DNA from 4 places in the Serratia sp. C2(1) genome. Region 1 is predicted to be linked to each of the others. Evidence: predicted binding sites of a transcription regulator. Region 1 holds the regulator's gene; each other region holds the start of a gene.
The links. The regulator Fur, encoded in region 1, represses iron uptake genes when iron is present. The targets are predictions, from matches to a motif close to ATAATAATGAGAACNACTATCAA.
Positions count from the first base shown of each region.

Region 2: the regulator Fur is predicted to act here: its motif matches at 4,007-4,029, upstream of sufA (Fe-S cluster assembly scaffold SufA).
Region 3: the regulator Fur is predicted to act here: its motif matches at 6,734-6,756, upstream of exbB (tol-pal system-associated acyl-CoA thioesterase).
Region 4: the regulator Fur is predicted to act here: its motif matches at 3,128-3,150, upstream of fepD (Fe(3+)-siderophore ABC transporter permease).

Region 1 covers NZ_JAZFBA010000001.1:2,864,887-2,872,751, forward strand. The annotation lists gene pgm (phosphoglucomutase (alpha-D-glucose-1,6-bisphosphate-dependent)) at 1-1,437, opposite strand, end outside; gene seqA (replication initiation negative regulator SeqA) at 1,515-2,054, opposite strand; gene ybfF (esterase) at 2,339-3,112, shown strand; gene ybfE (LexA regulated protein) at 3,369-3,656, shown strand; gene fldA (flavodoxin FldA) at 3,885-4,424, shown strand; gene fur (ferric iron uptake transcriptional regulator) at 4,747-5,193, shown strand; gene V2S86_RS13520 (glycosyltransferase) at 5,401-7,362, opposite strand; gene galE (UDP-glucose 4-epimerase GalE) at 7,365-7,865, opposite strand, start outside.
Region 2 covers NZ_JAZFBA010000001.1:1,889,010-1,896,874, forward strand. The annotation lists gene sufS (cysteine desulfurase SufS) at 1-27, opposite strand, end outside; gene sufD (Fe-S cluster assembly protein SufD) at 24-1,310, opposite strand; gene sufC (Fe-S cluster assembly ATPase SufC) at 1,285-2,031, opposite strand; gene sufB (Fe-S cluster assembly protein SufB) at 2,074-3,570, opposite strand; gene sufA (Fe-S cluster assembly scaffold SufA) at 3,585-3,956, opposite strand; gene V2S86_RS08805 (hypothetical protein) at 4,511-4,915, shown strand; gene menI (1,4-dihydroxy-2-naphthoyl-CoA hydrolase) at 4,973-5,389, opposite strand; gene ydiJ (D-2-hydroxyglutarate dehydrogenase YdiJ) at 5,386-7,865, opposite strand, start outside.
Region 3 covers NZ_JAZFBA010000003.1:93,566-101,430, forward strand. The annotation lists gene V2S86_RS18485 (carbohydrate porin) at 1-432, shown strand, start outside; gene V2S86_RS18490 (sucrose-specific PTS transporter subunit IIBC) at 501-1,871, shown strand; gene V2S86_RS18495 (sucrose-6-phosphate hydrolase) at 1,871-3,280, shown strand; gene V2S86_RS18500 (substrate-binding domain-containing protein) at 3,302-4,345, shown strand; gene V2S86_RS18505 (shikimate 5-dehydrogenase) at 4,376-5,194, shown strand; gene exbD (TonB system transport protein ExbD) at 5,266-5,688, opposite strand; gene exbB (tol-pal system-associated acyl-CoA thioesterase) at 5,692-6,660, opposite strand; gene metC (cystathionine beta-lyase) at 7,116-7,865, shown strand, end outside.
Region 4 covers NZ_JAZFBA010000001.1:371,319-379,183, reverse strand. The annotation lists gene V2S86_RS01765 (isochorismate synthase) at 1-497, opposite strand, end outside; gene fepB (Fe2+-enterobactin ABC transporter substrate-binding protein) at 697-1,656, shown strand; gene entS (enterobactin transporter EntS) at 1,643-2,911, opposite strand; gene fepD (Fe(3+)-siderophore ABC transporter permease) at 3,172-4,245, shown strand; gene fepG (iron-enterobactin ABC transporter permease) at 4,245-5,270, shown strand; gene V2S86_RS01740 (ATP-binding cassette domain-containing protein) at 5,267-6,067, shown strand; gene V2S86_RS01735 (enterobactin synthase subunit F) at 6,153-7,865, opposite strand, start outside.

The DNA of each region.
Region 1 (7,865 bases):
GGTGATCGGGTCACCCGCCAAGGTGTTGGCCTTGACCATTTCCGGCGACAGCTTGGCCAATGCGGCTTTCTGCGCATGGGTAGCCGGTGCCTGAATACGGTTATAGCTCGGTGCACCGAAACGCTTGGCCAGATCTTCGTAATGATTCTGCGGGTTTTCGCCAGTCACTGCGGTGATTTCCGCCGCCAGCAGGCACATGATGATGCCGTCTTTGTCGGTCGACCACGGGGTGCCATTGAAACGCAGGAACGAAGCCCCGGCGCTCTCTTCACCGCCAAAACCGAAGCTGCCGTCGAACAGACCGTCAACAAACCATTTGAAACCGACCGGCACTTCCACCAGCTTGCGGCCCAGATCGGCCACCACGCGGTCAATCATCGCGCTGGAAACCAGCGTTTTGCCCACGGCCACATCGGCGCCCCACTGCGGGCGATGCTGGAACAGGTAGTTGATGGCAACGGCCAGATAGTGGTTCGGATTCATCAGGCCTTTAGGCGTCACGATACCGTGGCGATCGTAGTCCGGGTCATTGGCGAACGCCAAATCGAACTTGTCGCGCAACGCCAGCAGGCCGGCCATCGCAGATTCTGACGAGCAGTCCATGCGGATAATGCCGTCGTGGTCCAGGTGCATAAAGCGGAAGGTCTGATCGATGGAGTCGTTGACCAGCGTCAAATCCAGCTTGTAATGCTCGGCAATGCGCTGCCAGTAGGCAATACCGGAACCGCCAAGCGGATCAACGCCCAGTTTCAGGCCGGCACGCTGAATGGCGGGCATATCAACCACGTCCACCAGCCCTTCCACATAAGGTTGCACCAAATCCTGCGCGTGCAGATGACCGCTGTTCCAGGCTTTGTCCAGCGACTGGCGCTGAACGCCTTTCAGCTGCTGCGCCAGCAGTTCGTTGGCGCGCTTTTCAATCACTGAGGTCAGGTTGGTGTCGGCCGGGCCGCCGTTGGTCGGGTTATACTTGATACCGCCGTCTTCAGGCGGGTTGTGCGAAGGGGTAATGACGATGCCGTCGGCCTGCGCCCCGCCGTTGCGGTTGTGGCACAAAATGGCATGAGATACCGCAGGGGTTGGCGTAAAGCCGTTATTTTCCTGCACGATCACATCTACGCCGTTGGCGGTCAGGACTTCCAGCACGGAAATAAAGGCCGGCTCCGACAGTGCATGGGTGTCTTTACCGACGTAGCAAGGGCCGGTAACCCCTTGCTGGCGACGCACTTCGGCAATCGCCTGAGCGATAGCGAGGATATGGGCTTCATTGAAGCTGTGGCGCAGGGCGCTGCCGCGATGCCCTGAAGTACCGAACTTCACCGCATGTGCGGCGTTGCCCGCTTCCGGCTGCAGTACATAGTACTGCGACGTCAGTTGGGCCACGTTGATCAAATCGCTTTGCTGAGCCGGCTGCCCGGCACGTGGGTTATTCGCCATCGACATATCTCCCTAATCCCTGTCCGGCAGCCGGGCAATATGTCGCTCACGGCCGCCATGACGGGCTGTTCGCTAAATTAGATAGTGCCGCAAACTTTATCTGTCAGTTCCGCAGGGAACTGCATAGCCTGCATGATGTGTTCAACCATGCTGCGTTTACGACCGGTGTTGGTATTGGTGATCACCCAGTAAGGCGTACCCGGAACGTGCTTTGGCTTGGTATGCGTTCCGTTCGCCAGCAGGGTTTGTTGATCGCCGGCAAAATAGGTGCGGGTGCGGCCATGCAATGCATCGGTAGCTGCGGCAAAACCCGCCGCATCGAGGGTATACAAGGTCGAAAGTACCAGCATAAAACGATTAACCGCTCTGCTCTGTTCGGCATATTCGTCCGACAGCAACAGCTCGCGCACCGCGCGTACGCGATCGCGAGGACGCTGCGCGGCAACGGCTTTTTCCTGCTCGGCGCTCTGAGCGCTGGCGACAGGCGCGACGCGCAATGGCTGGCCTGCGGTAAACTTCAACATACGGCGCAAAATATCGGACGCGCTCTCACCAATATGTTGCGTGTGGCTGGCAATATAACGGTAAAGCTCTTCGTCGACTTCAATAGTTTTCATCTTTATCCAGTACTGTTTTTTTCTACTTAGAACCTGAAGCCAGATCCTGCATTCAAGCCATGGGATTATAAGGTTAAAAGCGCGAGAGCGAACACAACTATGTGTCTGCGGGCGGAAAATGCAGACTAATACCTATAGTCGGCGCTGCCAAGCCCGAACCTCGAAAAATCCGCGTCATCCCCTCCGGATTTCAAGTTGCCGCTAACAACGCTGCTGCTTGAAAGGCGACGGGTATAGTCGTCGTGTGTTTTAATCATGATACCCTAATCTGAATCTCTCTCAGTATGAACTTCGCCATGAAATTACATTATCAACTGCTGGCCACCGAGTCCGCCACCCTGCCGGTAGTGCTGATCCACGGGCTGTTCGGCAATCTGGATAACCTGGGCGTGCTGGCGCGCGATCTGAATCAACAGCACAGCGTGATTAAAGTCGATCTGCGCAATCACGGCCTTTCGCCGCGTTCTGCGGTAATGACCTATCCCGAGATGGCGCAGGACCTGCTGGCCCTGCTCGATGAATTGCAGTTGGAGAAGGTGATTGTGATCGGTCATTCTATGGGCGGCAAAGCGGCGATGGCGCTGACGGCGATCGCCCCGGAACGGGTTGAAAAGCTGATCGTTATCGACGTGGCACCGGTGGATTACCGCACGCGGCGCCACGACGAGATTTTCGCTGCCTTAACAGCGGTGAACGCGGCCGGCATCACCCAACGCCAGCAGGCGGCGGAATTGATGCGCGGCTACCTGCACGAAGAAGGCGTGATCCAGTTCCTGCTGAAGTCCTTTCATCAGGGCGAGTGGCGCTTTAATCTACCGGTGCTGATCGACCAATACGAAAACGTCACCGGCTGGCAGGACGTTCCCGCATGGCCGCACCCGACGCTGTTTATCCGCGGCGGTCTGTCGCCCTATGTGCAGGACAGCTATCGTGAAGATATCGCACGCCAGTTCCCGCAGGCGCGAGCGCACGTGGTTGCCGGCACAGGCCACTGGGTTCACGCGGAAAAACCGGAGGCGGTGCTGCGCGCCATCCATCGTTTTCTCGACGAAGCCTGAATAAAAACCACCCACTGGCGAAAAAACGCGCTAAAGATAACGGCTTAGCGCGTTTTCGGCTCAGTTAAACATTGTCGTTGCTCTATCTGCTGGGGTAATATGGCGCGCTATAATTTTGCCGCCCTGCTCAGCGTGCTTAGTAACGTCAGGCTGGGGGTGAATTTGGGTTAGGGTTTATTGGCCCGAAGTGTGTTAACCGAACCGTCCGGAAGCGTATACGCTTTTTGATGCAAACTCCCTTGCAGTACCGCTACCTATGGCAAAAGAACAAACGGATCGCACGACGCTGGATCTGTTCGCAGATGAACGCCGTCCGGGGCGCCCGAAAACCAACCCGCTATCCCGAGATGAACAGCTTAGAATCAATAAGCGCAATCAGCTTCGACGCGATAAAGTCCGTGGCTTACGGCGTGTGGAACTGAAAATCAACGCGGATGCGGTGGACGCCCTGAACAAACTGGCGGAACAGCGCAATATCAGCCGCAGCGAGCTTATTGAGCAAATGCTGCTGGCACAACTGGCGGATGAACAGCCGGAACATTGATCTTTGCAGCCGCACATGCGGCACGGTGTTATGGATGACACCGATCAACACCCTTTATTCCTCCCGGCATCGCATAAACGCGATAAAACCCCGGGGTAAATCTCTGGCATGATACGCACTTACCGGTAAGAGGCAGATTCTTGCCATGTCATCATTTTAATCGGTGTTATCGCGTTCAACGCTAACATCGTGCAATGCAATTTATTGAATTTAAAGGTTATACGCGATATGGCTAATGTAGGCATTTTCTTTGGCAGCGACACTGGCAATACCGAAAACATTGCCAAGATGATCCAGAAAATTCTTCAGCAGCAGTTTGGCGCAGAGGTGTCGGAAATCCGCGACATCGCCAAAAGCAGCAAAGAAGATCTGGAAGCTTTCGACATCCTGCTGTTGGGTATTCCTACCTGGTACTACGGCGAAGCCCAGTGCGATTGGGATGACTTCTTCCCGACGCTGGAAGAAATTGATTTCAACGGCAAGCTGGTTGCGCTGTTCGGTTGTGGCGATCAGGAAGACTACGCGGAATATTTCTGTGATGCGATGGGCACCATCCGCGACATCATTGAGCCACGCGGCGCCGCGATTGTCGGCCACTGGCCGACCAAGGGTTACCACTTCGAAGCCTCGAAAGGTTTGGCGGATGACAATTTCTTCATCGGCCTGGCGATTGACGAAGACCGTCAACCGGAATTGACCAACGAACGCGTCGCAGCCTGGGTGAAACAGATCAGCGAAGAACTGAGCCTGGCCGATATCGTCGGCTAACCCTCAAAGGTTGAACAAAAGCCCTGCAAAGTGCATAGTGTTGCCAGCAGGGCCGTTCATCGGCAGCACGGATTTCTGCAATAGAAGCTACATGTTTGTAACTTCCCACATCGTCAAGGTAGACTGAGATATCGGTTTATCCCATCCATCAAGACGTTGCGTGTGTAACATGCAATTGTGCCATGATATCTTTGTTAACAACCGGCGGTTTCCATTTAGGGCAACCGGTTCTATAATGACACGCAATTAACTCTTTGTGCCGACCGATGCCACAGGCAAGAATGCCTCAACTTGATTAGCATAGTAACAGGACTGAATCCGCATGACTGACAACAACACCGCATTGAAGAAGGCCGGCCTAAAAGTCACGCTTCCGCGACTCAAAATCCTGGAAGTACTGCAAAATCCGGAATGCCATCACGTCAGTGCGGAAGATTTGTACAAAAAACTGATCGATATGGGCGAAGAAATTGGCCTGGCGACAGTTTACCGCGTACTGAACCAGTTTGATGATGCCGGCATTGTAACCCGTCACAATTTCGAAGGCGGCAAGTCCGTGTTCGAGTTGACCCAACAGCATCACCACGATCACCTGATTTGCCTGGATTGCGGCAAAGTGATCGAGTTCAGCGATGAGTCTATCGAAGTGCGTCAGCGTGATATCGCCAAGCAGCATGGTATCAAGCTCACCAACCACAGCCTGTACCTGTATGGTCACTGTGAAATCGGTGATTGCCGCGAAGACGACACCTTGCACGACAAAAAATAATGCCCGCAATCGGCATTGAGAACCGCCTTAACGGCGGTTTTTTTATGCCCCCAGGTAAGGGACAAAAAAATCCCCGGACAGGCCCGGGGAAAATCACATCAGAAAGACAACAATTGCAGCGGCACTTCTCCGCGGTACTTCTCTCACTACCCACTTACACGCACTTCACCGTCAACTCACCCGCCGACACGCGGATGGGTAAACTCGTCACAATGCATATTCAAGAAACAGCAGCCGATCGAAGAACATCGGCCAGGCATAGTCGAAAACGCCGCGAACGCGGAACCCTTTGTTCAGGTAGATTTGGCAGGCATCGCTGCTTTGCCATACGCACAGCACGATATGTTTTGCCCGGCGCTGCTGCGCGCGCTGCTTAATCTGGGCAAACAACGGGTTAAAATAGCCCTGCCCGCGGAACCGGCTCTCTATGGCCAGGCTGCAGATAAAATAATCGTCCTCCGTGCTCAGTGTTCGCACAAACCCGTCATAGGCCTCGTCAAGCGGCTTTATTTCATCGCGATACAGCGAGTTCGCCTCAACGCCATACAATTCGTCAACGCTCGCCGCCGTGAAAAATCCGACAAACGCCCCGCACCGCTCGTAAGCCAGGGTAATCAGGTCCAGATAGGGGTCGATATTTTGCGCCCGCTGCAGAGAGACCAGCCCCATCCCGGCGGGGTTGCCGACGGAGCAATACTCCAGATAACTGGTGGCAAAAATCAGCTTCGCCATGCGGGTCTTGTCCGCTTCGTCCGCCTGCCGCCCCGGTAGAAAATGCAGCCCGCCCTGCGATAGCGCCAATACCGCATCGCCCGTTCCAACGGTTGGTCGCCAGTAATTGCCCTCGTCGATCTGCCGTCGGTTATCGGCTATCAAATACTCGCCGAAAAGCTGGTTCACTCGATCCAGCGCGCGATCCTGGGACAGCACCGAATAGTAATGGTAGTGATCGATATCGGACCTTATCTGCGCCGGATAGGCCATACGCGGCACCTCATCGACGGTAAATATTTCCGCATACCGCGCCAGATCCGCCGGCTGCTCAAGCTGCCAATCCACCCGCTCCAGACGACTGATACATTGCCGATAGCTGCGCAGTTCGTCCTCCCTCAGCGGCAGCGTCTCATTGGTAATCACATCTTCCAACAGACGCATGCCACGGATACCGCAGGTCACCGCCTGCGGAACGGCGTCATAATGAACCCCGTGATCCTTGCAGAAGCTCTCGTGGCTGAGGAAAGTCCTGCCGATGTGGCGGCTCCACAACAGATAAAACGCATCGAACAACTTTCTTTCATAGACGGGGTTTTTATCCGGCACGTCACCGGTTTGCGCTGCATAGATCTGATCCAGGCCCGCCAATATTTTGCACAGCGACCTATCGCCGCTGCGGCCAATGATCATCCCGGTTTCATCAAGAAACAAATTCAATCCGCTGACATGGCTGACTTCGCCATTGGGCAGGCGCTGAAGGTAATCCGGCACTTCCGGCTTCAGCAGGAAAAACGTCGCTGAACGGTGCGGAAGGGTGTCGATATCCATATACATGCCCCCCATTTCGATCAGGATCAAAAAGCGAAAGTAGTCAGAAAGCGTGGCGTAATAGCGCTTATCATGGAGTGCGTGGATAAAGCCCAGGTTGCCGCCGACTCTTTTTTGCGCCAGTTCGCTCAGCGAATGCACCTGCAACCGGTGGTTGCCGGCATCGAACTCCCCGAGCAGCCCACCTTTAACTTGCGCCGCAGGGGTAAAATACGCCTCGTTTCTGAGTTGCCGCGCATCCCATACCCAGAGTATCCCGGTCCACTCGTCGGCGGTTGCATGGTGAACGGCCTGCTGCGCATCGCCCCATTGGGAGATAACCTCTCTGGCATCGTCTGGAATGGCGCCGCCCAGCCAGATGCGGTGCAGCAATTTTTCCTGCGCTGCCAACTGGCGCGTAGGAACGCAGAATAATGAGGAGCACTGCGCGGCATCGAATAAATGCCCTTGATCAGCCAGCCAGGCTCTCAGCTGGCTAACCCCTCGCTGGTACTGCCCCAGCAACGCCGGGGAAGGCCGGCGTTGATATTTCACGAACGCTAATTTCAGGTTATTAATCCAGGCCTCATAGTCGGCGCGAAACAGGTCACGCTGCATCAATCCCAAAGGCTCGTCGTTAAGCTTCATCGTCAGCCTCCCACCAGCGGTGCACAAGAACCGTATCCCTGGGGATTTTTGCTCTGCCAATGCCAGGCGTCGCGAACCATTTTTTCCAGGCTTCTTTTGGCTTGCCAGCCTAATTTTTCCGCCGCCAGCGTCGGATCAGACCAGCACTCGGCAATATCTCCCGCACGGCGCGGGTTAATTTGATAAGCGATTTTAAATCCGCAGGCGCGTTCAAATGCCTGGATAATCTCCAGCACCGAATAACCTTTGCCGGTACCCAGGTTATAAACGTTAAAACCCGGCCGCAGATTATCCAGCGCTTTCAAATGCCCTTCGGCCAGATCCATAACGTGAATGTAATCCCGCACCCCAGTGCCATCGCTGGTGGGATAGTCATTGCCATACACCGGCAACACCGCAAGTTTGCCAATAGCCACCTGTGCCAGGTAAGCCAGAAGATTATTGGGAATGCCTGCGGGATCTTCACCGATCAACCCCGACTCGTGCGCCCCGGCCGGGTTAAA
Region 2 (7,865 bases), 980 kb from region 1:
GCGCACCCGTTCAATCGGAAAACTCATGCTGCCTCCCCCGGCAGGCGCTGCGCTATGCGCGCCAGTACCCATTCGCGGATGACATCGTTGCCGATGCCCTCGGTCAGTTCAGCGGCAAAGGCAAAGATGATCATCTGCTGCGCCGCGTGTTTATCAATGCCGCGCGACTGCAGATAGAACAGTTGCTCTTCATCAATGCGCCCGACGGTGGCGCCGTGGCTGCATTTCACGTCATCGGCGTAGATTTCCAACTGCGGCTTGGTGTCCACCTCCGCCACCTTACCCAACAGCAGGTTGTGGTTGGTCATCTGGCCGTCGGTCTTGATCGCATGTTTGGCGACTTTGATCATACCGTTGAATACCGCCTTGGCGCGATCGCTGACCACCGTTTTATGCAGTTGACGGCTCTCACAGTAACCTTTGTTGTGCTCCAGATAGGTACGGGTATCGCACACGTCCTTGCCCACCGGCAGTACCAGGCTGTTGATCGCCAGGTTGGAGTCTTCGCCGTTCAACTGCGCGCTGGTGTTATGCCGCGTAAGGCCGGCCCCCAGCAGGAAGCTGTCACTTTTCACCCGCGCGTCGCGGCCAATCACCAAGTCGTTATGCGCAAAGTGGTAGCTCGCCTGGCTTTCAAACGCCAGCTTGCAGTGACGCAGCTCCGCGTTGTCTCCGATGCTGGCTGTCAGGCGCGTACCGGTGAAATGCGCGGCATCGTTGAGGCTGACATAATGCTCGATCACCTCCGCCCGGGCATTGCGAGCGACGTCGAGATGATGGCGGTGATGCACGGTGTTCACCTCGCCCGCCGCGCCGCGCCCGCTGCTAATGTGCAGCAGGTACAACGGCCGCACAGCGATCTTGCCGGCCGCCACGCGGATCATGCTGGTCTCCTGCGCCAGACTTTCGGTCAGATGCAGAAAAATTTCAGGTTGTATCGGCTCCGGCAATGCCTGCGGCGTACCGTAGGGAGTGACGTCAAACTGGTATTCGCCCAGATCGCTGTCGCTCAGCGCGGCATTGAAACGCCCGTCGACAAACACCAGCCGATAAGCATCCAGATTCAGTGCCAGCGCATCACGCTGAGCGGCGGTGATCGGCGCTATCTGCGGCTCAAGGAACTGCTGATCCAGTAGCCCTTCCAACGGGGTATATTTCCAGTTTTCATGCTTGCGCGTCGGCCAGCCCAGACGCAAAGCCTGCTGCCAGTGCGCCAGAGCGTGAGCGGAGTGTTCGCCGCCTCGGGCCTCGAACAGGCTGTAAAGCTGTTGCAACGCACGCGAGTTATTGTTGGTCGGTAAGCCAGCCATAGCCCTGCTCCTCCAACTGTTTCACCAGGGAGAAATCGCCGGACTTCACGATGCGCCCTTGGGACAGAACATGAACATAATCCGGTTTGATATAGTCCAGAATACGCTGGTAGTGCGTGACGATAATGAAGGCGCGCTTGCCGTCCCGCAGCGAATTAACGCCGTTGGCGACGATCTTCAGCGCGTCGATATCCAGGCCGGAGTCGGTTTCATCCAGAATGCACAGATCCGGCTCCAGCGCCGCCATCTGCAGAATGTCATTACGCTTTTTCTCGCCGCCGGAGAAACCGACGTTGACCGAACGGGTCAACAGATCCTGAGGCATATTCAGCAACTCAATCTTTTCTTCGATGAAATCAGCAAAATCGAAGCGGTCGAGCGGTTCTTGCTGGCGGTATTTGCGCACCGCATTCACCGACGTCTGCAGGAAGAAGTGGTTGCTGACGCCGGGGATCTCCACCGGATACTGGAACGCCAGGAACACGCCTTCGCCGGCGCGATCTTCCGGGGCCAGTTCAAGCAGGTCTTTACCCTTGAAGGTAACCTCGCCCTCGGTCACCTCATACTCTTCACGCCCTGCCAGGGTGGCGGAGAGCGTACTCTTGCCCGAGCCGTTCGGCCCCATGATGGCATGCACTTCACCCGGTTTGATCTCCAGGTTCAATCCCTTGAGGATCTCATTGCCTTCGGCGCTGACTTTTAAATTCTTGATACTTAACATGCGATGTCCTTAGGTAGCGCTGCTGCGCTGTAAATCCGGCGTTTAGCCCACGCTGTGTTCCAGGCTGATGGCCAATAACTTTTGCGCCTCGACGGCGAATTCCAGCGGCAGTTCAGAGAACACGTCCTTGCAGAATCCGTTGACGATCATAGAGATGGCATTGTCTTCGCTGATACCGCGCTGCAAGCAGTAGAACAGCTGGTCATCGCCGATTTTCGACGTGGTCGCTTCGTGTTCCAGCTGTGCGCTGTTATTGCGGGCCTCCACGTACGGGAAGGTATGGGCACCGCTGTCCGGCCCAATCAGCATCGAGTCGCACTGGGTAAAGTTACGCGCGTTTTCCGCCCCCGGCAGGATCTTCACCAGGCCGCGGTAAGTGTTCTCGCTGTGCCCGGCGGAGATACCTTTGGCAATGATGGTCGATCGGGTGTTCTTGCCGATGTGGATCATCTTGGTGCCGGTATCCGCCTGTTGATGGCCACTGGTCAGCGCCACCGAGAAAAACTCGCCGATCGAGTTATCGCCCTGCAGGATCACGCTCGGGTATTTCCAGGTGATCGCCGAGCCGGTTTCCGACTGGGTCCAGGACATTTTCGATCCCGCGCCTTCGCATAACGCGCGCTTGGTCACGAAGTTGAGAATGCCGCCTTTGCTGTCACCGCCGGAGAACCAGTTTTGCACCGTTGAATATTTCACTTCGGCGTCTTTGTGCAGGATCACTTCCACTACCGCCGCATGCAGCTGATAGCTGTCGCGCACCGGGGCGGAACAACCTTCGATGTAGCTGACGTAGCTGCCTTCATCGGCGATCAGGATGGTGCGTTCGAACTGGCCGGTTTTGGCGGCGTTAATGCGGAAATAGGTCGATAGCTCCATCGGGCAGCGCACGCCTTTCGGCACGTAGACGAAGGTGCCGTCGGAAGCCACTGCGGCGTTCAGCGCGGCAAAAAAGTTATCATTGGACGGCACTACGCGGCCCAGGTACTTGCGCACCAAATCCGGATATTCCTGAATCGCCTCGCCGAACGAGCAGAAAATCACCCCGCTTTCAGCCAGTTTTTCGCGGTAGGTGGTAGAGACCGATACCGAGTCGAATATCGCGTCTACCGCCACTTCGCTACCTTCACGCACCGGGACGCCGAGTTGGTTAAACGCCAACTCAACCTCGCTGGTCAGGTAGCTGTTTTCGGTTGCCGCGCCGGGTTGCTGTTCGGCACCGGGCTGGGAACCGCAGGCGTCGTCACAGCTGCCGCAGGAGGGCGCTGAGTAATAGCTGTAATCCTGGTAGTTCAACCGGTCATAGTTCGCTTTCAACCAGTGCGGCTCTTCCATTTGCAGCCAGGCACGGTAAGCCTCCAGGCGGAATTCCAGCATCCACTCGGGTTCGTTGCGCTTGGCCGAAATGGCGCGCACCACGTCTTCGTTGATGCCCGTCGCCAATTCATCGGTATCCAACTGGGTGAAAAAGCCTTCTTTGTAGCGACCTTCGCTGACCCAAGCCTGCACTTCATTAGGCATTTCTACATTGCTTCGTGTCATGTTGATTGCATCGCTCAAACGCCAAAGCTCTCGCCGCACCCGCAGGCATGCTGAGCTTTAGGGTTATTGAATTTGAATATTTGATTCAGCCCTTCACGGACAAAATCTACCGTGGTGCCATCGATGAACGGCATGGCTTTCAGCGGCACATACAATTTGGCGCCATCGCGCTCAAACAGCAGGTCGTCTTCTGCCGGGGCACGGGTGAGATCCAGCACATAGGCAAACCCGGCGCAGCCTGATTGCTTCACCCCGAGTTGCAGCCCCTTCACTTGCGGATCCTGCTGCATCAATTTAGTAATTTGTCGTACGGCGTCGTCACTGAGCAAAATGCCTTGCCAGACATTTTCGTCCAGAGAAAAGGTGCCGACATTTTCCGTTTGCATATGGCCTACCTCACACTCGTGTTTTACCGCAGCCAATCTGGGTTTGTTATATGTTAGTGATAACAATTATCACTTCAACCGTTTGTTTTGCGGGGGTATCCGCCAAAAGCCCGTTTTTTTGCTGCCGCAGGCGGCAAGCACAGGGGACAATCTGGTCGTCTGGCACAGCCCGGTGGAGACGCGTTCATTTTATCCTTATGAATTTGCAGAACATCCTGTATCACCGCACCGCCCAGCCGCTGGCCCATCCCCTTTACAGCGCCGGCTTTTATTGTCTATGTAAACATTCATAGAAAATACCTATTTCAACATTTTGTCTGTCTCAAAAATGCGTTTATCGACAATTAGCGGTGTTTTCCGTCGGTTGCACCGCCCTCCCACACCGGCCGAAACCACCTTCATTGATTAAAGTTTAGCCTCTGCTGACGGATATTGGGCCGTAGCAGAACAAATGCAGCCCCGGCGGCCGATAAAAATTTCAACAGAATGATTGATCGCGAACGCATTCGCAAATATGATAATGATTATCATTCAAATTCAGATGCGCGGGTATAATGACTATTTCGATCAGTGCGTGGCTGTTGGGCAAAATTGATGACTATAAATTCAGCGTGCGCGATGCCACGGTAGATTTCTACATGGCGGAGGCGTCGCTTAGGCGGCCAGAGTGCAATATCAACCATCTGAAACGCTACAATAACGTCAGCCTGAACATGGCCAATTTGTGTCTGGAAAACGGTGATGATGAAAGTTATTTGCACGCGCTGAGCAAACTGCATAACCGGTTGATCGTCGAAATCAACAATCCGCAGCGCTGCCAGCTGTTTCGGGTTCAGAGCTATCATTTTGCCCGGCATACCCTGACCTTAATCTGCCAGAAATATGCGATGGAAGGCACCTGGGAGAAGGCTAACGCCTTCCAGAAGGATTTCGTCAAGCGGGTGCCATTCCAACTGTAAATGTCTGCGGAACGGCAACGGAGTACCCGCAGGCAAAAGCGCCTGCGGGTAAGAGGATCAGTCGATGATTGCGGTGGTCAGGCGTGAGGTACAGCATAACCGGTCACGCGAATCGAATATTTCGATCTGCCACACCTGATGCCGCCGGCCAACGTGGAGCGCACGACACACGCCGCGCACCTGCCCTTCAAACACCGCCCGCAAATGGTTGGCGTTGATTTCCAACCCCACCACTTTCTGCTCCCCTTCGCTGCACAGATAGCCGGCCATCGATCCCATCGATTCCGCCAGCACCACCGACGCCCCGCCGTGCAGCAGCCCGAAAGGTTGCCGGGTACGGTGATCCACCGGCATCGTGGCTTCAAGAAAATCGTCTTCCAGCCGGGTGAAATGAATCCCCACATGGCTCACCATGCATCCCTCACCGGAACGGTTCAACTGCTCCAGCGTCGTTTCTCGTTTCCACAATTTCACGCAATCATCTCCAGAAGTGCCTGTAACGGGTGGCGCACGCCGTTACCCTCAATGCGTTTGACCTGGCTGCGACAGGAATAACCGGTCGCCAGACAGCGTTGCCGCGGCAAACGTTGCAACGCCTGATGCCATGATAGCTCATAAATCCCGAGCGAATTTTCCAGATTCTTCACTTCGTGCCCGTAGGTGCCCGCCATGCCGCAACAGCCCACGCTGACATTTTCCAGCCTGGCCCCGAAACGGGAGAAGATCGATGCCCAATGCTGGCCGCTGGCCGGCAGCGCCGTGGTTTCGGTACAATGGCCAAACAGGTACCAGGCCTCGCCGGTCGCCGGTTGTTCGGCACGTTCCGCCAGCAGCTGTTGCAACCATTCATGCACCAGTTGCACCTGGAAGTCACCGCGGGTTTCGCCGAGGATCTCGTTATACTCGTCGCGATAGCACAGCACCAGCGCAGGATCGACCCCTACCAGCGGCATCCCGAGCTTGGCCACTCGATTGAGGAAATCGGCGGTTTTGCGCGCGGTGCGGGCAAAACGCGTCAAGAAGCCTTTGATATGCTGCGCCTTGCCATTCGGAGAGAATGGCAGCAACACCGGCTGGTAACCGAGCTTTTCCACCAGCCGCACAAAGTCCGCCACCACCTTGGCGTCGTAATAGCTGGTGAAGGGATCCTGCACGATCAGCACGTGTTGCTCACGCTGTTCGGCGCTCAACGCTTCCAGTTGTTCCAGCGTCATGGTCAAGGCGCCGTGGCCGGAAAGCTGCTGACGCAGCGTCGGGCTGGAGAGCATCGGCAAATCGACCATACCGATAGCGTTGCGGCTCAACTCACGCACCCAGGGCTGACGGAAGAAGAAATTGAATACCTTCGGCGCTTTCGCCATCAGCGGCGTATAGCTTTCAACCCCGGCAACCATATAGTCGCGCGCCGGCCGCAGATAACGGGTGTGATACAGCTGCAGGAAACGCGAGCGGAAACCCGGCACATCAATTTTAATCGGGCATTGGGTGGAGCAGGCTTTGCAGGCCAGGCAGCCGGACATCGCCTCTTTCACCTCGTGCGAAAAATCATATTCGCCTTTGCCGGCATACCAGCTGTTGCGGGTTTTCTCGATCAACGTCCGGAAGCTAAGACGCTGCTGCGGCAGTTGCTGTTCCAGCACCAGCGGGTCTACCCCCTGTTCGGACAGCAAACGCAACCATTCGCGCACCAGCGCCGCACGGCCTTTCGGCGAGTGAATGCGGCTGCCGGTGATCTTCATCGACGGGCACATCGGGCTGCGCACATCGAAGTTAAAACACAGGCCGTTGCCGTTACACTCCATGGCACCACGGAACGAGGTGCGCACCTCAATCGGGATACGGCGATCGAGTGTACCGCGCTTGGCCGCGTCCACTTTCATCATCGGGGCATCAACGCCCAACGGCGGGCAAATTTTACCGGGGTTAAGGCGGTTATTCGGATCGAACGCGGCCTTGATGCGGCGCAACTCTTCGTACAACTGCTCGCCGAAGAATTCCGGACTGTATTCGGCACGGAAGCCTTTGCCGTGTTCACCCCACAGCAATCCGCCATATTTGGCGGTCAGCGCCACCACCTGGTCGGAAAGCTGCTTCATCAGCACTTCTTGCTGCGGATCGCACATGTCAAGCGCAGGCCGCACGTGCAATACGCCGGCATCCACGTGGCCGAACATGCCGTAACTGAGGTTATGACTGTCCAGCAACTGACGGAATTCGACGATGTAATCGGCCAAATGCTGTGGCGGCACGCAGGTATCCTCAGCGAAAGGAATAGGTTTGGCGCGCCCTTTGGCATTGCCCAACAACCCGACCGCCTTCTTGCGCATGTTATAAATGCGTTCGATGCCGACCAGGTCCCCGCAGATCTGATAGCCAATCACGCCGCCCTGCTGCTCGCTGATTAACTCGTCCAGCCGCAGACACAGCGTTTCCATTTGCTGGTCGATCAGCGCCTTGTCATCCCCGGCAAATTCGACGATGTTCAGGCCCAGCATCTCTTTATCCGGCACGTTGGTGATCAATTCACTCACCGAGTGCCAAACAATATCTTCCCGCGCCAGGTTCAGCACCTTGGAGTCAATGGTCTCAACCGACAACGCCTTGGCCTCCACCATGAAAGGGGCGTTACGCAGGGCGGAATCAAAGGAGTCATATTTTACGTTAACCAGGCGGCGTACCTTCGGCAGCGGCGTGATATCCAGCCGTGCCTCGGTGATAAACGCCAGCGTGCCCTCTGCACCGGTCAGGATGCGCGTGAGATCGAAGGTCTGCAGATCGTCGCTGAACACATGCCGCAGGTCATAGCCGGTCAGGAAGCGGTTTAGCTTGGGGAATTTTTCCAGGATCAACGCACGCTGGTCGCGGCAGCTATTCAGCACCCTATGGTAGATGCGGCCTTCGACGGTATCTTCCATAGCAATCGTTTCCGCCAGCGATGTCGGCATGGCGC
Region 3 (7,865 bases), on a different contig from region 1:
CAGTCCAAACGCAACGGCTATGGCATGACCCTGAGCTGGAACAACACCGCCGCCAATCCGGACAACGGCGTGGTCGCCAACCTGAGCACCGCCTATCTGGACGCGTCGGGCGAGCAGGATTTGACCGCCGGCGTCAACGTGCTGTGGCGTCGCTTCGAAGTGGGGTATATCTACGCCCACAACAATATCAAAGAGTTTAATACGGCCGGCATGGCGGCCGACATCCATAACCCGCTCAGCGAACCGGGCAAGTATGACATTCACACCATCCATACTTCGTATCAGATACCTAACATCATGAATATGAAGAACTTCAATTTGTACCTCGGGGCCTACGTCTCGATGCTGGAAGCCAATGCCGATAGCAAAATAGCCAACGCCGATAACGATCAACGCTACGGTGTGCGCGCCAGATTCAAGTACTTCTTCTGACGCGGACGAGCAACTCATTTCCGCCGCGGAAAGCCGCGGCGGCGTTTTGATTTATTAAGGGAGAAAACATGGACATTACCGCAACTGCCAACGCGCTGTTGCCGCTGCTCGGCGGCAAAGAGAACATCGCCAGCGCCGCCCACTGCGCCACCCGTCTGCGGCTGGTATTGGTGGATGACAGCAAGGTGGACAAGGCCGCGATTGGCAAGCTTGACGGGGTAAAGGGCTGCTTCAGCAACGCCGGGCAGATCCAGGTGATTTTCGGCACCGGGCTGGTCAACAAGGTGCATGCGGAATTTATCAAGGCGGCGGGCGTCAGCGAATCCAGCAAGTCTGAAGCCGCCGACATCGCGGCGAAAAAACTCAATCCGCTGCAACGCATCGCCCGTTTGCTGTCGAACATCTTTGTGCCGATCATTCCGGCTATCGTCGCCTCCGGCCTGCTGATGGGCCTGCTCGGCATGGTGAAAACCTACGGCTGGGCCGATGCCAACAGCGCGCTGTTCGTGATGCTGGATATGTTCAGCTCGGCGGCGTTTATCATCTTACCGATCCTGATCGGCTTCACCGCCGCACGCGAGTTCGGCGGTAACCCTTATCTGGGCGCCACGCTGGGCGGCATTCTGACCCACCCGGCGCTGACCAACGCCTGGGGCGTCGCCGGCGGTTTCCACACCATGGATTTCTTCGGGCTCGAGATCGCCATGATCGGCTATCAGGGTACGGTGTTCCCGGTGCTGCTGACGGTGTGGTTTATGAGCATGCTGGAAAAACAGCTGCGCAAAGTGATCCCCAACGCGCTGGACCTGATCCTGACGCCATTCCTGACGGTGGTCATCTCCGGCTTCGTCGCCATGTTGTTTATCGGCCCCGCCGGGCGCGCACTGGGTGACGGCATCTCCTTCGTGCTCAGCACGCTGATTGCCCACGCAGGCTGGTTCGCCGGATTCCTGTTCGGCGGCCTGTATTCCGCCATCGTCATCACCGGCATTCACCACAGCTTCCACGCCGTCGAGGCCGGGCTGCTCGGCAACCCGAACATCGGCGTTAACTTCCTGCTGCCAATCTGGTCGATGGCCAATATCGCTCAGGGCGGCGCTTGCCTGGCGGTCTATTTCAAAACCCGCGACGCCAAGATTAAAGCCATTGCGGTGCCTTCGGCTTTTTCCGCGATGCTCGGCATTACCGAGGCGGCGCTGTTCGGCATCAACCTGCGCTTTGTGAAGCCTTTCCTGGCGGCGCTGGCGGGCGGTGCGCTCGGCGGTGCCTGGGTGGTGGCCAATCACGTCGGCATGAACGCCGTCGGGCTGACGGCGATCCCGGGGCTGGCGATCGTGCAGGCCAGCTCGCTGCTGAGCTATATCATTGGTCTGGTTATCGCCTTCGGCAGCGCCTTTACGCTCTCGCTGCTGCTGAAATACAAAACGGACAGTGAATGATGGAAGAACTGAATTTGATGAAACAGGCCGTTCAGGCGTTGATGAACGGCATGCCGCTGGCGCTGCGCGATCCTCACCGCCCGGCATGGCATTTGGCCCCCAGCGTCGGCCTGCTGAACGACCCCAACGGGTTTATTCAGCATCAGGGGGTTTTTCACCTGTTCTATCAATGGAACCCGTTGGGTTGCGACCACCGCAACAAATGCTGGGGCCATTGGCAATCGACGGATCTGTTGAACTGGCAGCATCAGCCGGTGGCGCTGGTACCCGGCGCCTGTTACGACAGCCACGGCTGTTACTCAGGCTCGGCGGTGGTGGCAGACGGCAAAATCATGCTGGCGTATACCGGCAACGTAAAATACCCCGACGGTTCTCGCACCGCGTACCAGTGTCTGGCGCTGGAAAATGCGCAGGGCGGGTATGACAAGCTCGGCCCGGTACTGCCGCTGCCGGAAGGCTACAGCGGCCACGTGCGCGATCCCAAGGTTTGGCGCCATCAAGACAGCTGGTACATGGTGCTCGGTGCCCGTGACCTGCAGGATCGCGGCAAGGTGCTGTTGCTGCGCTCCGCCGATCTGCGCAGTTGGCAGCTGTTGGGGGAGATTGCCGGATCGCAGCTGAACGGCATGGGCGATTTCGGCTATATGTGGGAATGCCCGGATCTGTTCACGCTGGCGGGTGCCGAGGTGTTGATTTGTTGCCCGCAGGGGCTGGCGGCGCAGGCTGAACGTTATCTCAACGTTTACCAGGCGGGCTACCTGACCGGCAAGCTGGATTATCGGCAGGCGAGCTTTGAACATGGCGAATTCCACGAGCTGGACGCCGGGTTCGAATTCTATGCGCCACAGACCACGCTGGCCGAAGATGGCCGCCGCCTGCTGGTCGGCTGGATGGGCGTACCTGAGCAGGACGAAGCCTGCCACCCGACGTTGCAATACGGCTGGATCCACACCATGACCTGCCCGCGCGAGCTGGCGTTGCACAACGGCAAGCTTTACCAACGGCCGGCGCGCGAGCTGCAACGGTTGCGCGGCGCGGGCAGCCAGTGGCAGGGGATCGCGGATAACGCGCCGGGCTGGCCGGTCGGCAGTGCCGAAGTGCTGTTGACGCCCAACGGCGCATTCAGCGCCGACTTTGGCGATGCGATGACGCTGAGCTGGGACGGTGCCTTGCTGCGTCTGACGCGCAACAACCTGCGCACTGGGCAGCCTGAACACCGTTACTGGAGTGGTGAGGTTACCCATCTGCAAATGCTGTTCGACAGCTCCAGCGTAGAGATTTTTATCAACCACGGCGAAGGGGTGATGAGTTCACGCTACTTCCCTGGCCCGCAGCCGCGGCTGCGTTTGAGCGGAGAGACGCAGCTTGCGCTGGAGCACTGGCCGCTGACGCCATGCATGCTAGAATGACGCATCTTCCGATGAACTCAGATGCCGTCAGTGAAAAAAAACAAACGCATAACCATCAGTGATATTGCCGCACTGGCCGGCGTGTCGAAATCGACCGCCAGCCTGGTGCTTAACGGACGCAGCAAAGAATACCGGGTGTCCGACGACACCCGCGACCGTATTCTGGCGCTGGCCGGCGAGCACCACTATCAGCCCAGCTTCCATGCACGTTCGCTGCGCTCCTCCCGCAGCCATACCCTGGGGCTGGTGGTGCCGGAAATGACCAACTACGGTTTTGCCGTGATTTCACGCGAGCTGGAAACCCTGTGCCGCGAGGCGGGTTTGCAGTTGCTGATCGCCTGTTCCGATGAAAACCCGGCGCAGGAAATGATGGCGGTGAACAGCCTGGTGCAACGCCAGGTCGACGGCCTGATTGTCGCCTCCAGCCAGCTCAGCGATGTGGAATACCAAAAGATTAACGCCGGCCTGCCGGTGGTGCAGATGGACCGCCTGATCACCGGTTCCGCGCTGCCGCTGGTGATCACCGACTCACTGACCTCGACCGCCACGTTGGTGGAAAACGTCGCGCGCCAGCATCCGGACGAATTCTATTTCCTCGGCGGCCAGCCGCGCATCTCGCCAACGCGCGATCGGTTGGCCGGTTTTCAGCTCGGCCTTGAACGCGCCGGGGTGACCTGTAAACCGGAATGGATCATCAACGGCAACTACCACCCCAGTTCCGGCTACGAGATGTTCGCCCAGCTTTGCGCGCAGCTCGGCCGGCCGCCGAAAGCGCTGTTTACCGCCGCCTGCGGCCTGCTGGAAGGCGTCCTGCGCTACCTGAATCAGCACCAGTTGATGGAAAGTGACCTGCACCTTTGCAGCTTCGACGACCACTACCTGTTCGATGGCCTGACGCTGAAAATCGACACCGTAGCCCAGGATTGCCGCGCCCTGGCCCAGCACAGTTTCGACATGGTCAGCCAGCTTATCGACGAACAGCCGCTGGCGCAGAATGCGTTATATCTGCCGGGCAGCATCCACTGGCGTCATCCCGGTTCGAAGGCGCTGCTCGGCCAGCCATAAATTCAGGTTTTCCCGCTTAAGGAGCCCATCATGAATCGTGAGATTAACAAAGATACCCAGCTGTGCATGTCGCTGGCCGGCCGCCCTGGCAACTTCGGTACCCGCTTCCATAACTATCTGTACCGGGAACTGGATCTGAACTTTATCTATAAGGCATTCACCACCCAGGATATTCAGGCAGCGGTAGGCGGCGTGCGCGCTCTGGGTATTCGCGGTTGCGCGGTCTCCATGCCGTTCAAAGAGAGCTGCATTCCCTTCCTCGATGAACTGGACGCTTCCGCCACGGCGATTGAATCGGTCAATACCATCGTCAATGACGGCGGGTTCCTGCGGGCCTATAACACCGACTATATCGCCATCGCCAAACTGCTGGCGCAGCATCAGATCCCGGCGGAAACCACTTTCGCCTTGCGCGGCAGCGGCGGCATGGCAAAGGCGGTGGCCGCCGCCCTGCGCGACGCCGGTTTCAAACGGGGACATATCATCGCCCGCAACCCGGCAGCAGGCCAGGCGCTGGCTAGCGCTTACGGTTATCAGTGGCTGGCGGAAGTCGGGGAGTTAACCGCGGATATGCTGATCAACGTGACCCCCATAGGTATGGCCGGTGGCGCGGAGGCGGAACAGCTGGCCTTTGCCCCGACAACCCTCGAAGCGGCGGAAATCGTCTTCGACGTGGTGGCGCTGCCGGCGGAAACCCCGCTGATTCGCAACGCGCGCGAGCAAGGCAAACGGGTGATCACCGGTGCGGAAGTGATTGCCTTGCAGGCGCTGGAGCAGTTCGTACTCTATACCGGCGTGCGCCCTACCGATGAGCAGATCGCCCGCGCCGCGGCGCACGCTCGCGGCTGAATTTTATCAAAGCATTGATATAGAAAAAGGGCGCCTCGGCGCCCTTCTCATTCTTAGCGATATTCGGCTCGCTACTTCGCGGCGCCTTCCATCCCCACCAGCCCCACTTTCAGGTAGCCGGCTTTACGCAACGTATCCATCACGCTCATCAGCGTTTCGTAGTCCACGGTCTTGTCCGCCTGGAAGAAGATGGTGGTCTCTTTGTTCGCCTGAGTGCGCTGATCCAGCACCGCCGTCAGTTGATCGGCGTTGACCGCTTGCTCACCCACATACAGCTGCTTATCCGCTTTCACCGACAGGAACACCGGTTTCTCCGGGCGCGGCTGCGGTTTGGCTGAAGAAGCGGGGAGATCGACGCGGATATCGACCGTTGCCAGCGGCGCGGCCACCATAAAGATGATCAACAGCACCAGCATGACGTCGATAAACGGCGTCACGTTGATTTCATGCAGTTCGCCGCTGTCGTCCAGATCTTCATTTAAGCGCATCGCCATAACTCACCCCACCCGCAGTTGGTGTGAATGCTGTGAGCGTTTGGCTTCCGCCGTCGCGGCCAGATCCAGATCGCGGCTCGACAGCAGCAGCACCTGCGCCGCCACGTCGCCAACCTGAGCGCGATGGCCGCCGATGACGCGGGCGAAGACGTTATAAATCACCACCGCCGGGATCGCGGCAACCAACCCCAACGCGGTCGCCAGCAGCGCTTCCGCAATGCCGGGCGCGACGACGGCCAGATTAGTGGTTTGCGAGTGGGCGATGCCGATAAAGCTGTTCATGATGCCCCAAACGGTGCCGAACAGGCCGACGAACGGCGAGATGGCGCCAATGGTCGCCAGGAAGCCGTTGCCACGGCCCATGTTGCGGCTGTAGCCCGCTACGCGGCGCTCAAGACGGAAAGCGGTACGTTCTTTGATGCCGTTGTTGTCGTTGGACTCCGCCGACAGTTCCAGCTCGTTTTGCGCGTCGTTCAACAACACCGCGCTGATGCTTTCTTCGGAGAAACCCTGCGCCAGTTCGCTGGCTTCATCCAGCGTACGCACATTGGCCAGCGCCAGTTGTTCGCGGCGCAGACGGCGCTTGGCGCGGAACAGTTCGCTGCCTTTGGAGAACAGAATGGTCCAGGTGACGATAGATGCCAGCACCAGGCCGATCATCACCGTTTTCACGACGATGTCCGCGTGCTGGTACATGCCCCAAACGGACAGATCCATGCCGCGGGTTTCCGGCGGTTGGATGGTGGGTTGCGGATTCACCGGAGTGAGGGTTTCAGGCGCAGCAGCAGGCGCGGCGGCCGGTGCAACGCTCTCGGTCACGGCGGGGTTTGCCGCCGGTGCAGCCTGCGCACTGCCGGCCAATCCAACCACCAATACCATCGAAGCGAACAGACCACGGCCTAACGCCTTGCCCCATTGCGCCCGGCCCTGGCCGAACGCTCCTTGATTTAAATGCTTGCCAGCCGTTTTCACGCTGTGCCTCCACCCGTTACCGAACAAAATTGAGGAATAATTCAGCGTGCGATCATATCAAACCAATCAGGGATTGATAGTAGTTCTCATTATTATTTACCAAATAGTCGGCAATATTTAAGATCTAGCGGCGCCGGAGCCGCAACATTCGCTTATTCACCGCCGGTTCGGCCCTTTACTCCCCTTTTAAAGAGTTTTTCGTTACTTTTCGCCCACAGAGGTGCAACAAACCCGCCCCGACAGCATTTATGCCTGCAGGCTGCCCGTTTGCCGACATGCGGGCCGGTTAAATGCCGTCAGGCAGAATGATGACGTGCCGGAACGCGCTCCGGCAGAGGATTATAGCCGTTTCTGTATCTGGAAGTTAAAACGTCTGGATGGCTATTATAGGTCATGTTAACCTAAGGGCTATCGCAAAATGCCAGTGAAAAGCCAGTAAAAGTGAGCCCATTCCCATGACATCAAAAAATATCGAAACCACGCTGATCGCCGCCGGGCGCAGCAAGCGCTATACCCAGGGCTCCGTTAATCCCGTCACCCAGCGCGCTTCCTCACTGGTATTTGACTCCGTTGCGGCCAAGAAACACGCCACCGCCCAACGCGCCCACGGCGAGCTATTTTACGGCCGGCGCGGCACCCTGACCCACTTCGCGTTTCAGGATGCGATGGTCGAGCTGGAAGGCGGTGCGGGCTGCGTGCTTTATCCGTGCGGCGCGGCGGCGGTATCCAACGCCATTTTGTCTTTTGTCGGCGCCGGCGACCACGTGCTGATGACCGGTTCGGTCTATGAGCCGACGCAAGATTTTTGCAGCCACATTCTTAGCCGCATGAACGTGGCGACCACCTATTTCGACCCGCTGATCGGCGCCGACATCGCCGGGCTGATTCAGCCCAATACCCGCGTGGTATTCCTCGAATCCCCCGGTTCCATCACCATGGAAATTCAGGATATTCCGGCGATGGTGCAGGCCATCCGCGCCGTAGCGCCAGAAACGGTGATCATGATCGACAATACCTGGGCGGCCGGCGTGCTGTTCAAGGCGCTGGATTTTGATATCGATATTTCGATTCAGGCCGGCACCAAATACATTATCGGCCACTCCGATTATATGCTCGGCACCGCCGTGGCCAACGAACGCTGTTGGGACCAACTGCGCGAATATTCTTACCTGATGGGCCAGATGGTGGACGCCGATACCGCCTAT
Region 4 (7,865 bases), 2.5 Mb from region 1:
TCAATCTCCAGCAGGCGCGACAGCACCACTTTATCCAACCGGTCGCCACGGGTCGCCTGCACCGCATCGGCAACCATCTGCATGAAAGGCTGCTGGGCAGGCACTTCGGTTTGCCGGGTAATTTCCGGCAAGGTATCCTGCGGCGGCGTTATGCCGACCAAAAAGGCATCGCGCTCAAACCACTGAGTTTGCTGGGGAATAAACAACGCCGAAGGTTGATGAGTATCAAAAGGAATGGCACCGCAAAGTACCGGGTTCTTCACGCCTGCCAGTTTCGCTTCGGCGAAAGCGTGCCGAACCTCTCGCTGAAACTCCCCATTCACCTGGTCCCCGCCTGCTGCAGGCAACGTGATTTTGGCGAAGCAGCCTTGCGTACTCAGGCTACGGAAAGGAGAGGTAAAGAAGAAGCCCGAGGTGGGCGAAACGCCTGCAGTATTCAGTCCGCTCTCCTTGCTTTGCGATTTCTTTTGGCCGGCACCCTTTACAGTCACGCTCATCGGTACTCCATTTCTCTTCGTGAATGATAACAAACATAATAATGATTATCATTTATGTTTGACCGCGTTAAAGTACCCTTGGAAATTTGCCATGTCAATAATTGTAAACAGCGCTTCTCCTCATCATCGCGGTAGAAAATCAGCAGCATAAATTATATAAATGATAAGTATTACTATTTAAAACCTAAGGACTTTCTTTATGAAGAAGAACCTGATCTTTGGCCTGGCGCTGTTCGGGCTAGCGGCCATCGGTGCCGCTCATGCCGCCGATACCGGCTGGCCACGAGACATCGAAACCTCACACGGCGTGGTAACCCTTACTCAGCCCCCTGCCCGCATCGTTTCTACCAGCGTTACCCTCACAGGCACCCTGTTGGCCATCGACGCACCGGTGGTGGCCAGCGGGGCAACCACGCCCGGCAGCCGTTTGGCGGACAAACAGGGGTTCTTCCGTCAATGGAGCGACATCGCCGCACAGCGCGGCGTTAAACGTCTGTACGTCGGCGAACCCAATGCGGAAGCCATCGCAGGTGCTGCCCCCGATCTGATTATCATGTCAGCCACCGGCGCCGATTCCGCCCTGCGCCTGTACGATCAGCTCTCTGCCATCGCCCCGGTGCTGGTGGTCAATTACGACGACAAAAGCTGGCAAGAACTGGCCGCAGAATTGGGCCAGGCCACCGGGCATGAGGCCCAGGCGCAAAAGGTTATTGGCGATTTTGATGCGCGTGAAAAAGCGCTGAAACAACGGATGACCCTGCCTGAACAGCCAGTCTCCGCGCTGGTGTTTGGTTCTGACGGCAAAACCGCCAATCTGTGGACCGCCGAATCGTCCCAGGGGCAAATGCTTAAACAGCTCGGATTCACCCTGGCGGTGCCGCCCGCCACATTGAACAACAGCCGCAGTCAGGGCGTGCGCAAGGACATTATTCAGTTGAGCGGCGAGAACCTGGCGGAAGGCCTGAACGGCCAGACGCTGATGCTGTTCGCCAACGGCGACGCGGACGCACAACGCCTGCTGGCCAATCCTTTTCTCGCTCACCTGCCGGCGGTGCAGCACAAACGGGTTTACGCGCTGGGCAACGATACCTTCCGGCTGGATTATTACAGCGCCGGCAACTTGCTGACGCTGTTGGAAAAACAGTTTATTTCTCGCTAGTCTCGCCGGCGGGCTGGAGATTTTCTTCCTGCCCGCCGCTGCCCACCTGGCGCAAACCGCGCATGGCGAAAGCCAGTACCACACCCAGCACCGCCACCCCAAAACCAAAGCTGGTCGAGGTCATCGCCGGCAGCATAAATGCCCCCAGCGCCCCCAGCAATAATGCCCCCAGCGCGTCGCCCACGACGTTTTGCGCCGTCCACAAGCCATTGATGCGCCCCAGGAACGCGTCCGGCGTCAGGTTCTGAATCAACCCGTATTGCAGCAACGAGTTCACCGCGCTCAGGTAACCAAAAATCACCAGGAAGAATAGCGCCAAACCGTACCGCGGCATCAGCCCGAACAAACCAATGGTGACGAACGCACCTATCGCCGTCGTCAGCATCATCCAGCCCGGCCGCGCTACGTGAGCGACCCGGCCGCTGGTGAAGGCGCCAATCGCCGCGCCGAGGGGAACTGCTGCATACATAAAGCCCAATTGCGCAGCGCTGACGTGCCACATGCCGGACATCGCCGGATATAACACCCGCACCGCGCTGGCCATGGTCAGCAGCGCGCCGATCAGCGCCACCATGCCGATCACCCGGTTGCGGAACAGAAAACCGAAACCACCGGCCAACGCGCGCAGCGGGTGTTCACGCGGTTGTGGCGGTGGCCGCAACTGCGGCAGGCGCAGCAAGGGGATCAACGTCAGCAAAGTGCCCAACGCCGCCAGGCCGTAGTTCCACATCACGCCGGAGTGAGCGATCACCAGGCCCCCTATCGCCGGCGACAGGATCGAGCCAAAACGCACCGTCAGCATACTGATGGCCCCGGCCTGAACGATGTTTTCACGGCCCACCAACGCCGGGGTGGCGGCCAGCAGCGCCGTCACCCCGACTGCACCGAAGAAACCGTCCCACACGGCCAGCAAATAAATCGCCGTTAACGAAGGGGCCGGCAAGGCAGCGTTCAGGCACAACCCGAGAAAGCCAATACCGCAGGTAGAGCGAGCAAACAGAATCAAACGGCGGCGCTCGTAGCGATCGGCCAACACGCCCCCCATCAGCAAACCGGCAAACATGCCGCTGCCCGCCAGCGTCACGGACAACCCGACCAACAGGGTCGAACCGGTCAATGCCTGGATCTGAACCGGGATCGCAATGGCCATCAATCCCAGCGCCAAAATGGAAATAAAACGCGCGCAAAATACGGCACGAAACGCGCCATTGGTCTTAAGCAGGCCAAAATCAAGCAAAATAGAGGGCTTACTCATCAGCTTTCTCACCACAACGTAGGAAAAGGGACAGCGTCTATAGCCAAAATAATTGGAGTTGAATCAAGGCGGCAACCAAGCGCATCCCCATGAACGTACAGGAAGTACGTGATTGGGGTAAGTGCGGGCAGCCAACACAGAGACAGCTTCAAGAATGAAGGGTATGTGCTGCAATAGCGAAGGGAGTCATGGTAACATAGATGAAAGCAATCAATAATGATAATAAATATCATTTATATTCAATCAAATAATGGATTGTTATGTTACGGATTACACGCAATGGCACCCCCTCCATTCCGCCCCCCAAGAATCGCCTCATTAGCGGCACTCCCCACTCATTTCGTCGCAAACTATTTGGTCTGCTGGTAGCCGTTTGCGCGCTGTTGGCCGTGATGCTGCTCAGCCTGTCGCTCGGCGCCAAGTCCATTCCTTTTGACAGGGTTATCCAGGCGCTGAACGGTCAATGCAGCGGGGCAGACTGCACCATTATTACCGGCGCCAGGCTGCCGCGCACGCTGGTGGGCGTATTGGCCGGCATTGCGCTGGGCCTGTCCGGCGTATTGATGCAAACCCTCACCCGCAACCCCCTGGCCGATCCGGGCATTCTCGGCGTAAACGCCGGAGCGGGATTCGCCGTGGTTCTGGGCATCACCTTCTTTGGTGCCGCCGAGGTTGGCCAATACCTGTGGTTCGCCTTTGCCGGGGCGATGTTCGCCGCATTGCTGGTCGCATTGATAGGCGCGCTGGGCGGCAGCAGCCTGAATCCGGTCCGCCTGACGCTGGCCGGCGTCGCACTGGCGGCAGTGCTGGAGGGAATGACCTCGGGAATTTCTCTGCTGAACCCCCTGGTGTTCGATCAACTGCGTTTTTGGCAGGCCGGTTCTCTGGATATTCAAAATATGCAGGTGGTGCGCACCGTCACTCTGCCGATCCTGCTGGGCACGCTAATCACACTGTGGATGAGCAAATCGCTTAACAGCCTGAGCATGGGCAGCGAATTGGCCACTGCGCTGGGCACCGGCATCGTCCGCACCCAATTGCTGGGCCTGCTGGCGATTACCCTGCTGTGCGGCGGCGCCACCGCCGCCGTCGGGCCGATAGCCTTCGTCGGCCTGATGATGCCGCACATTGCCCGGCGGCTGGCCGGCTCCGAGCTGCACTGGATGCTGCCGTGGACTCTGGTCTTGACCCCCATCCTGCTGCTGAGCGCCGATCTGATTGGCCGCTTCCTGGTGGCCGGCGAGCTGCGCGTTTCCATCGTGACCGCTCTGATTGGCGCACCGCTGCTGATCATGCTGGTGCGCCAGCGCCATATGTTCAGGAGGCAACGCTAATGTCGATGCTCTCTGCCCGTCTGATGACCGATCGAAGGTTGCTTGCCCTGTCGCGACCGGCGCTGACCGCGTCGATGCTGGCACTTGCCTGCGGGGTACTGGCGATTTACGCCCTCGGTTCCGGCGCCCTTTCGCTTAGCGCCACGCAGGTGATCGACGCTCTCCTCGGCAAAGGCCCGGCAAACCTGGCGGTGGTAGTCACCCAATGGCGTTTGCCACGCGTCACTATGGCGTTGCTGTTGGGCGCGGCGCTCGGGATCAGCGGCGCCATTTTCCAGTCGCTGCTGCGCAACCCGCTCGGCAGCCCGGACGTGATCGGCTTCAATACCGGCGCCTACAGCGGCGTATTGGTCGCCATAGTGCTGTTTAACGGCGGCGTCGTCGGCATCACCTCCGGCGCGCTGGCCGGTGGCCTGCTGACCGCCGCGCTGGTTTATCTGCTGGCATGGCGCAACGGCGTCGAGACTTTCCGTTTGATTATCGTCGGCATCGCCGTGCGTGCGTTACTGGTGGCCGGCAATACCTGGCTTATCATCAGCGCCTCGCTGGAGGCCGCCATGACCGCCGGGCTGTGGAGCGCCGGGTCGCTTAACGGCATAAGCTGGGCGAAAAGCCTGCCGGTGCTGGCAGTGATCGCGCTGTGCTGCCTGCTGTTGCTGACACTGTCGCGCCGCATGCGGCTGCTGGAAATGGGTGACGACACCGCTTGCGCCCTCGGTGTGCCGGTGGAACGTTCGCGCGTGCTGCTGCTGCTGATCGGCGTAACGCTGACCGCGGCCGCCACCGCCGTGGCCGGGCCGATCTCCTTTATTGCGCTGGTGGCGCCGCAGATTGCCCGCCGCCTGTGCGCCAACCGTGGCGTCCTGTTGCTGACCGCCCTGACCGGCGCGCTGTTGCTGCTGATCGCCGATGTCGCCGCCCAGCGCCTGTTTATGCCTTATCAATTGCCGGTAGGCGTGCTGACCGTCAGCCTCGGCGGCATTTATCTGATTTGGCTGTTAATCCGTGAGTCACGAAAAAAATGAATGCTGAACCCCTGCTGCCTGCGCCGCTGCGCGCTGAACATCTGACGCTAAGCTATGACAAAAAAATCGTAGCGAGCAATCTTTGCGTCTCTATCCCCCAGGGCGAGCTGACGGTGATTATCGGGCCGAACGCCTGCGGTAAATCTACCCTGCTGCGCACCCTCAGCCGCCTGATGCAACCGCAAGCCGGTACGGTCTGGCTGAACGGCAAGCACATCAGCGAATACGCAACCAAAGAGGTAGCGCGCCAGTTGGGCCTGCTGCCGCAAAGTTCGACCGCTCCCGGCGACATCACCGTCTTTGATCTGGTGGCCCGTGGCCGCTATCCGCACCAACGTCTGTTTAGCCGCTGGCGTGAAGAAGACCAGCAAGCGGTGGAGCAGGCAATGCGTTCCACCGGCGTGTTTGAACTGGCCGAACAGCCGGTGGATACGCTTTCCGGCGGGCAGCGTCAGCGGGTCTGGATTGCGATGGTGCTGGCGCAGCAAACGCCGCTGCTGTTGCTGGATGAACCGACCACCTGGCTGGACATTAGCCATCAGATCGACCTGCTGGAGTTGATGCGTCAGTTAAATCGTGAAAACGGCCACACGCTGGTGGTGGTGCTGCACGATCTCAACCATGCCTGCCGTTACGCCACCCATCTGATCGCCATGCGCGGCGGCAAAGTCGTGGCCGAAGGCGCACCCAAGGATATCGTAACGCCGGAATTGATCGAAGAAGTGTACGGCCTGCGCTGCATGATCATTGACGATCCGGTCTCACACACGCCGCTGGTGGTGCCGTTGGGGAAATAATCAGGGAACCCTGATCTTGTAAGGGCCCAGCAGTTGGGCCCCTGTTAATCGGGCGAATCTCTTCGCCCCTTACCGTCTCTGGGAGTTATAACGCCCTCAGTATTCTGTTCAACAACGGCCCCAGCACCTTGAACGACGCCGGTGAGACGATATCTACGTGCGCACAATCCAGTTCATAAACCTGCAAGGCATCCACGTATTGCGCCCAGGTCTGCTGCACGTCCATCCCTTCCTGCAACGTCTGACGCGCGACAAACAGCGTCGCCTGCCCGCTGAAATTCGCCGTATGGGTCGCGGAAAGCAAACGCACCGAATCGGCATAGTTGGCTTCGATATTATCGAACATCGCCACCCGGGTTTCGCCCAGAGCCGGATCCAGCGTATCTTCCGATACCGCCAGGAACTGCTGACGTTCGCGCTGCACTTCTTTCAGCACGTTGTCATCCAGCATCACGTCCCAGTTTTGCGTTTCCGGCGGATAGGTATCCAGCAGGCCGAGGAAGGCCACCTCTTCGCCCCGCGCCTGTAGCCTGGCGGCGATCCCCTGCGCCAAGGTGCCCCCCAGCGAATAACCGATAAAATGGTACGGACCCTGTGGCTGAACCTGCAATACCGTCGCCAGATGCGCCTCGCAAACCTGATCCATATTCTCGCTGAGCGCCAACGGGCCATCCGGACGTGGCGACTGAATGCCCACCAGTGACCAATGTTGATCGATATAGCGCGGCAGCACGCTGAACTGCCAGGAGAATCCGGAAGCCGGATGCAGGCAGAACAGCGTCGGGCCATCGGTGGTGCGCAGCGGCAATACGCTGTCGAAACCGGTTTGGTCGGCTTCTTCCTGCGTGCGCTCTTGCGTTAGCAGTTGCGCCAGCTGTTCTACCCGGGAAGCGACCATCACCTGCCCTACCGAAACCGCCTTGCCCAACTCACGTCGCAACTCTGCCGCCAGCCGCATCGCTAACAGCGAGTGGCCGCCGAGAGCAAAGAAATCATCGTCGGCAAATACGGTTTCACGTTGCAGCAAGCGCGCGAACACCGCAGCGATCGCCGTCTCCAGACCTGGCTCCGGTTCACGGCCTGCGGCCCTGACGCCATTTTGCGGCTGCGGCAGCGCTTTGCGATCCAGCTTGCCGTTGGCGCTCAGCGGCAGAGAATCCATCTCGACCAACGCCACCGGCACCATGTGTGGCGGCAGGCGATCGCCCAACGCGGCACGCAGGCCGTCGAGATCCAGGCGCACGCCGGGCTGGGCCACCAGATACCCCACCAGTTGGCGGGCATCGCCGCCGCCAGGATCGGTTGGCGTATTGTCCAGCACCAGCGCATGGGTCACCGCCTGCTTAATGCCCGGCAGCGACAACAACGCATGGTCGATTTCGCTCAGCTCAATGCGCTGACCACGAATTTTTAGCTGATCGTCGCTGCGGCCGAGGTATTCCACTTCGCCACCCGGCAGCCAGCGCGCAACGTCGCCAGTACGGTACATCCGCCCGCCGTTGCCTTCGGGATCGGCCACAAAGCGGCTGGCGGTCAGCTCCGGGCGGCCAAGATAGCCCTGCGCCAGCTGCACGCCGGTAAGATACAAATCGCCGGCCACGCCCGGCGGCACCGGCCGCAGACGCGCATCCAGGATGCGCAGCCCGGTGTTCCACACCGGCAGGCCGATCGGCACATTGGCGCCGGTGACCGCCGCCAGCGCCTCGCCCCAGGCCGGGTGCCAACTGACATCCACCGCCGCTTCGGTCGGGCCATAAAGATTATGCAAGGGCACGCCGGTGCGACTTTGCCAAAGACG